One region of the Rhizobium sp. CFBP 13644 genome, then DNA from elsewhere that is predicted to be linked to it. Evidence: predicted binding sites of a transcription regulator. Region 1 holds the regulator's gene; each other region holds the start of a gene.

The links. The regulator PhoB, encoded in region 1, activates phosphate uptake and scavenging genes when phosphate is short. The targets are predictions, from matches to a motif close to TGTCATNNANCTGTCAT.
Region 2: the regulator PhoB is predicted to act here: its motif matches at 1,082-1,098, upstream of IFT53_RS05765 (YdcH family protein).
Region 3: the regulator PhoB is predicted to act here: its motif matches at 858-874, upstream of IFT53_RS22550 (bifunctional 2',3'-cyclic-nucleotide 2'-phosphodiesterase/3'-nucleotidase).

The regions. Positions count from the first base shown of each region.
Region 1 covers NZ_JACYVF010000001.1:708,290-710,552, reverse strand. The annotation lists gene pstB (phosphate ABC transporter ATP-binding protein PstB) at 1-200, shown strand, start outside; gene phoU (phosphate signaling complex protein PhoU) at 293-1,009, shown strand; gene phoB (phosphate regulon transcriptional regulator PhoB) at 1,041-1,724, shown strand; gene IFT53_RS03340 (cold-shock protein) at 2,087-2,263, shown strand, end outside.
Region 2 covers NZ_JACYVF010000002.1:151,897-154,159, forward strand. The annotation lists gene IFT53_RS05750 (5-(carboxyamino)imidazole ribonucleotide synthase) at 1-207, opposite strand, end outside; gene purE (5-(carboxyamino)imidazole ribonucleotide mutase) at 204-671, opposite strand; gene IFT53_RS05760 (YdcH family protein) at 719-922, opposite strand; gene IFT53_RS05765 (YdcH family protein) at 1,159-1,335, shown strand; gene IFT53_RS05770 (sulfite exporter TauE/SafE family protein) at 1,442-2,209, opposite strand.
Region 3 covers NZ_JACYVF010000014.1:46,581-48,843, forward strand. The annotation lists gene IFT53_RS22540 (DUF1203 domain-containing protein) at 1-395, shown strand, start outside; gene IFT53_RS22545 (PilZ domain-containing protein) at 488-823, shown strand; gene IFT53_RS22550 (bifunctional 2',3'-cyclic-nucleotide 2'-phosphodiesterase/3'-nucleotidase) at 952-2,263, shown strand, end outside.

The DNA.
Region 1 (2,263 bases):
TCGAGGAGCTGATCCACGAGCTGCGCAGCAACTTCACGATCGTCATCGTGACGCACTCCATGCAGCAGGCGGCGCGTGTGTCTCAGCGCACGGCCATGTTCCACCTCGGCCATCTGGTTGAGGAAAACGATACCGACAAGATGTTCACCAACCCGGATGACCAGCGCACACAGGACTATATCATGGGTCGCTTCGGCTGATCCTGCCCTCTGTCGTGTCATAGCATCCACGCCACCCCGCCTGAGCCTTCGAGCGCTTGGCGGGTGGCGTCATCTAACTGGAGAATTCGAACATGCCGACACCAAACCATATCATGTCCGCCTATGATGACGAGCTGAAGTTCCTGACCCGCCGGATCGCCGAAATGGGTGGCCTTGCCGAACAGATGTGCGCCGACGCTGTGCGTGCGCTGGTCAATTCGGACTCGGCCCTGGCGCAGAAGGTCATCTCTGACGACACCATTCTCGATCACGCCGAGCGCGAAATCGGCGACAAGGCGATCGTGACCATTGCCAAGCGCCAGCCCATGGCTGCCGACCTTCGCGAAGTTATCGGCACGCTGCGCATCGCCGCTGACCTAGAGCGCGTTGGCGACCTTGGCAAGAACACAGCCAAGCGCGTTCTCGCTGTTGCCGGCACAGGCGTTCCACGCAAGCTGGCCCGTGGCATCGAGCATCTCTCCGAGCTTGCTCTGGTTCAGCTCAAGGAAGTTCTGGATGTCTATTCGACCCGTTCGGTTGAAAAGGCGCAGGCCATCCGCGAACGTGACGAGGAAATCGACGCGATGTACACATCGCTGTTCCGCGAATTGCTGACCTACATGATGGAAGATCCGCGCAACATCACCACCTGCACGCATCTTCTGTTCTGCGCCAAGAACATCGAGCGCATTGGTGACCACGCGACCAACATCGCTGAAACCATCTACTACATGGCCACTGGCAGCCAGCCTGAAGGCGAACGCCCGAAGGACGATAGTTCCAACACGCTCGGTGCCGTAACTGAGTGAATTCTCTAAACGACTGGCGGAGTCTCTAGCCATGGTGCCCAAAATCGCAGTTGTCGAAGATGAAGAAGCCTTGAGCGTTCTTCTTCGCTACAATCTGGAATCCGAAGGTTACGACGTGGATACCATTCCACGGGGTGACGAAGCGGAAATCCGCTTGCAGGAACGCACGCCGGATCTGCTGATCCTCGACTGGATGCTTCCAGGCGTCTCCGGCATCGAGCTTTGCCGTCGTCTGAGAATGCGCCCGGAAACCGAGCGACTGCCGATCATCATGTTGACGGCACGTGGCGAAGAAAGCGAGCGCGTGCGTGGTTTGGCCACGGGTGCGGATGACTATGTCGTCAAGCCGTTTTCCACGCCTGAGCTGATGGCACGGGTTAAGGCAATGTTGCGCCGCGCCCGGCCGGAGGTTCTGTCCTCCGTGCTGAAATGCGGTGATATCGAGCTGGATCGCGAAACGCATCGTGTTCACCGCAAGGCCCGTGAAGTGCGGCTTGGACCAACCGAGTTTCGTCTTCTCGAGTTCCTCATGGTGTCACCCGGCCGCGTTTTCTCGCGCTCCCAGCTTCTCGATGGCGTCTGGGGTCACGATATCTATGTGGATGAGCGCACGGTGGACGTCCATGTCGGGCGCCTGCGCAAGGCACTCAACTTCTCCAGCATGCAGGATGTGATCCGTACCGTGCGCGGCGCCGGATATTCCATGGAAGCCTGACCAACGCACCGGGGCTGAAACGTCTCCCGTATGGTCTCAAAATCTCATGCACCGCTCCCAAAAGGGGCGGTGTTTTGCATTTGGCATAATGGATATCAATGCGTTAGCGCCGCTAGAAGCCGCCAGCAACCGGCGTGACCTGCACAGCTTCTGAGTGTTGATTTTAAGTTTCTGTAATTTAAAGTTTGACTCAGTGGCCAGAAGGCTCTATGTATTGGTCATCGATCTTTTGCTTGCTGAGCTTTGGTTACCGCGCGATTAGCACCGCGCTTTGAACTAACCCTTCCTTTCAAAAAAATCGCTACACCGCACACAGGACTCACGTTCTGTGACTTATAACTTATGCTTTGAAAGGGTTCATTATGACCACAGGCACAGTAAAATGGTTTAACTCCACCAAGGGCTTCGGCTTCATTCAGCCAGACAACGGCGGCGCCGATGCATTCGTGCACATTTCCGCTGTTGAGCGTGCAGGCATGCGCGAAATCGTAGAAGGCCAGAAGCTTTCCTACGATCTCGAGCGGGACAACAAGTCCGGC
Region 2 (2,263 bases), on a different contig from region 1:
GCTGGCAAGCTCGGCCAGCGCCGTCTCGTCATCATAGGCGGCCACGATCTGCCGATTGCAGACCTGTGCTGCCGGACAATCGGCCTGCGGTTCCAGCACGATGGTGCGGAAGTTGAGGCGGGCAGCAGCCATGGCCAGCATGCGCGCAAGCTGACCGCCACCGATAATGCCGATGGTCCCGGATTTCCCTTGAAGTTTCGATGTCATTGCGGCGTATCCAGCGGGTATTCTGCAATGGCGGCTGTCTGGCGGGCGCGGTATTCGTCCAGCCGGTCTGCCAGATCTTCGTCAGACAGTGCCAGCACCGCTGCGGCCAGCAGCGCTGCATTGATGGCGCCAGCGCGGCCGATGGCCAGCGTGCCGACGGGAATACCGGCGGGCATCTGCACGATGGAATAGAGGCTATCCTGACCCGACATGGTTTTTGACTGTACGGGAACACCGAAAACCGGCAGCGGCGTCAAGGCGGCTGTCATGCCGGGCAGGTGGGCTGCGCCACCGGCACCTGCGATGATGACCTTGAAACCTTCGTCGCGCGCGCCGCTGGCAAAGCTGAACATGCGCTCTGGCGTGCGATGGGCGGAAATGATGCGCGCTTCATATTCCACATCCAGCGCGTCCAGCGTATCGGCGGCGTTTTTCATGGTTTCCCAGTCAGACTGGCTACCCATGATGATGGCGACGGGCGGTGTTTCTGTGCTCAACGGTGATCTCCGTATCAGGCAATAATATCGGGAATAATCTGGTCTTCGATCTGTGTCATCTTGTCTTTGATAACCAGCTTCTTCTTCTTCATGCGCTGAATGCGCAACGCTTCGCAGTTGGTCTGCATCATGGCGTTGATTGCCGCATCGTAATCTTCGTGTTCCTGGCGAAGTCGCGCAAGCACCAGCCGAACGTCGGCCTGATCCTGATCGGGCATCTCTGTCTTCCCCATTTTAAGACAACCGGACCGCCATCCGGCTATTTTGTTGTCGCTCTTGGTGCCTGTACCATCAAATCACGGTAACGGGAAGTTTCCCTTACAACCAAATTGCCCCATTATGGCCTTCATTTCGCCTTCGACAAGCGCGGCGTTCCATGTCACATTGCTGTCGTAAACCTGAAACTCCTGCGATGGAGCGCGGGAGGTAGGTTCAACAAGGAAGGACGTGCCGCATGACCATTCAGGCTCATATTGCATCGCTGGAAAAGAAACACGGTGCTCTTGAGGAGGAGCTAGAAACCGTATTGGCTTCTCCCTCCTCAGATGATCGGCAGATTGTGGATCTTAAACGCAAGAAACTGCGCCTGAAGGATGAAATGCAGAGGCTGCAAGCCTCCACCAAGCATTAATCGCCTAAAATCTTTGTTGCCTGACGTCAGTATCGTTTACGTCGCAGCCTGAAAGCCCGGCTCTGATTGCTACCGCGATCAGGGCCTTTTGTTTGGCTTACCGTGGCTAGATCGGTAGCCCATCCCACAGAAGCTTCAGCGCCGCCAGGAAGGCCATGGCGTACATCAATGGATAAAAGATCGCCGGCTTCATGTATTTCACCACTTTTGCCCCGGCAAAGGTGGCCACCATGGCAACCGGCAGCAGCATGGCGGATGTCGTGAGGTTTGCGGAGTCAAGCGCGCCTAGCGCAAAATAAGGGATGAGCTTGATCGCATTCATGATGGCGAAGAAGCGAACGCTCATGCCGGTATAGACCTTGGGGTCCAGTTTCAGCGGCAGCACGTAAATCTGGAAGGGCGGGCCGCCTGCATGCGCCACGAAGCTGGCATAGCCCGAAAGGCTGGACCAGATGGTCGCCTTGACGGGGTTCTGGGCTTTGGCCGGTGCTTCCTGCCCGCCGCGCGCGGTGCGATAAGCCTCGAAGAAATAGCGGATGACAAAGATGATGGTGACGCTTGCCACGACAAGGCGCATGGCATCGGCTGAAATCATGCTGGACATCGCCCATCCCAGCGTAATCCCTGCAATCGCCCCCGGCAGCATAAGCAGCAGGGTCTGGCGGTGATTGTATTTGCGCCATGCCATCAGCGCGACCAGATCCATGACCACGAGGATCGGCAAAAAGATGGCCGCGGCCTGAACCGGCGGCACGGCCAGCGCCATCAAAGGCACGCCCATCAATGCCAGCGCACCGCCGAGCCCGCCTTTGGAAAGGCCAACGAGGATGACAGCGGGGATGGCGACGAGAAAAAAATGAAAATCATGCAGCATGGATGAAGGTTGATCCTTTCGCCTGTCCGGTCTATCGGAATTGCTATATGAAAA
Region 3 (2,263 bases), on a different contig from region 1:
ACGGCCAAGTGCCGGAACGCCATCACACGACAGGTACCCTGCCCTGCCGGGTCTGCCTCGGGCACATAAAGGATGGAGAAAGCGTACTTTTGCTGGCCTATCGCCCTTTTCCGGCGCTGCAACCTTTTGCGGAAACCGGCCCGATCTTCATTCACGCCGAATCATGCGCCCCTGACGAATCGCATGGAATTCTGCCCGCCATGTTGGACAGCCCCGATTACATCATACGCGGCTATAGCCATGACAATCGCATCGTCTATGGGACCGGTGCCGTTACCCAGACAGAGCTGATCACCCAGCGAGCGGAACAACTTCTTGCAAGGGATGACATCGCCTATGTTCATGTCCGCTCAGCCCGCAACAATTGCTATCAATGCCGCATAGACCGCGCCTGAAACGCCACTGCGTGTAATTTTATCCAATATTCTAAAGGGGTCTCAAACCTTCCATGCGAGTTTTGGACAAAAGCAAATGTGGACCCCATGGAATGACCAGCAGTTTAAACATGCAAAATCGCAATGCCGGACGCAGCAAGACACGCATTTACGGAACCGTCCATTATCTAAACCAGACGGCAAGCGGCCGCGTGGTCGATCTTTCGGCCACCGGCATGGCGCTTGAGCTTGAGGGGCCGTTTGCTGCGGCGAAGGGAAGCCGGGTGAAGGTGGAGAGCGAGGATCTCGGTTATATCGAGGGAATCGTGCAGTGGCAGCGCGGAAGCCGCCTGGGGCTTAAACTGGAGCTTTCCACCAACACACTCGCGCAGCTTTCATCCTACTTCCGCTTCTTCCATGATGAGGTGAAGCCGACGCTAGCAGGATAAGCCGGTTTTACCGGATGGTTTAAAATCCGGGACAAGTCATAAGCCTGTCATTTTGATGATGGACTCCTCTTGAATTCATCTTACGCTGCCCTCACCCCACGCAGCCAGGATTTCATCGAGGAGTTTCCATGTCTTCGTTTACAGGCCTTCACCCCATCACGCGACGTTCCCTGCTGGGAGGCATTGCCGCCTCATCAGCCCTTGTGATGCTGCATCCCTTCGCGGCACGCGCACAGGGCAACCAGGCGCATCTGCGCATTATGGAAACGACTGACATCCATGTGCACGTCTTCCCTTATGATTATTACGCCGATAAGCCGAACGACACGCTGGGGCTGGCGCGCACGGCCTCCATCATTGATTCCATTCGTGCAGAAGCTGGTAATTCCATGCTGGTGGATAATGGTGATTTCCTTCAGGGCAACCCGCTCGGCGATTATATTGCCTATGAGCGGGGCATGAAGGCTGGCGACAAGCATCCCGTCATCAACGCCATGAACGTGCTGGGCTATGATTGCGGAACGCTTGGCAATCACGAGTTCAACTACGGCCTCGACTTCATGTTCAACACGCTGGGCGGCGCGGGCTTCCCTTATGTCTGCGCCAATCTCACCAAGGGCCAGCTTGCCTCCGACCCCAAGCAGGACGACCTTTTCTTCAAGCCGTATGTCATCCTCGAAAAGCAGATCAAGGACGGCTCTGGCGCCACAAGCCCGGTCAAGGTCGGCATTATCGGCTTCGTGCCACCGCAAATCATGATGTGGGATGCCAAGAACCTTGAGGGCAAGGCGCAGACCCGCGATATCGTCGATGCTGCCAAGGCCTGGGTGCCTGTCATGAAAGAACAGGGTGCCGATATCATCATCGCGCTGTCGCATTCCGGCATCGATGGCAAGGGTCAGAGCGAGCGCATGGAAAACGCTTCGCTTTATCTCGCGGGGGTCAAAGACATCGATGCCGTCTTCACCGGCCACCAGCATCTCGTCTTTCCCGGCCCCAAGACCTGGGACGGCATTGAGGGTGTTGATCCCGTCAAAGGCACGCTGATGGGCAAGCCCGCCGTCATGGGCGGTTTCTGGGGCTCGCATATGGGCCTCATCGACCTGCTGCTGGAAAAGGACGGCAAGAGCTGGAAGATCGTGGATTTCACCACCGAAGCACGCCCGATCTATCACCGCGATGACAACCGCAAGATCGTCGCAGACGTGAAGGACAAGGCGGAGGTTATCGCTGCCGTGAAGGCCGATCACGAAGCGACGCTGGCCTATGTCCGCCGCGCCGTGGGCAAGAGCACCGCGCCGCTCTATTCCTATTTCGCGCTGGTGGCGGATGATCCATCCGTGCAGATCGTTTCCAATGCCCAGACCTGGTACATCAAGGACATGTTGAAAGACGGGCAGTACAAGGATCTGCCGGTTCTCTCGGCCGCCGCCCCTTTCA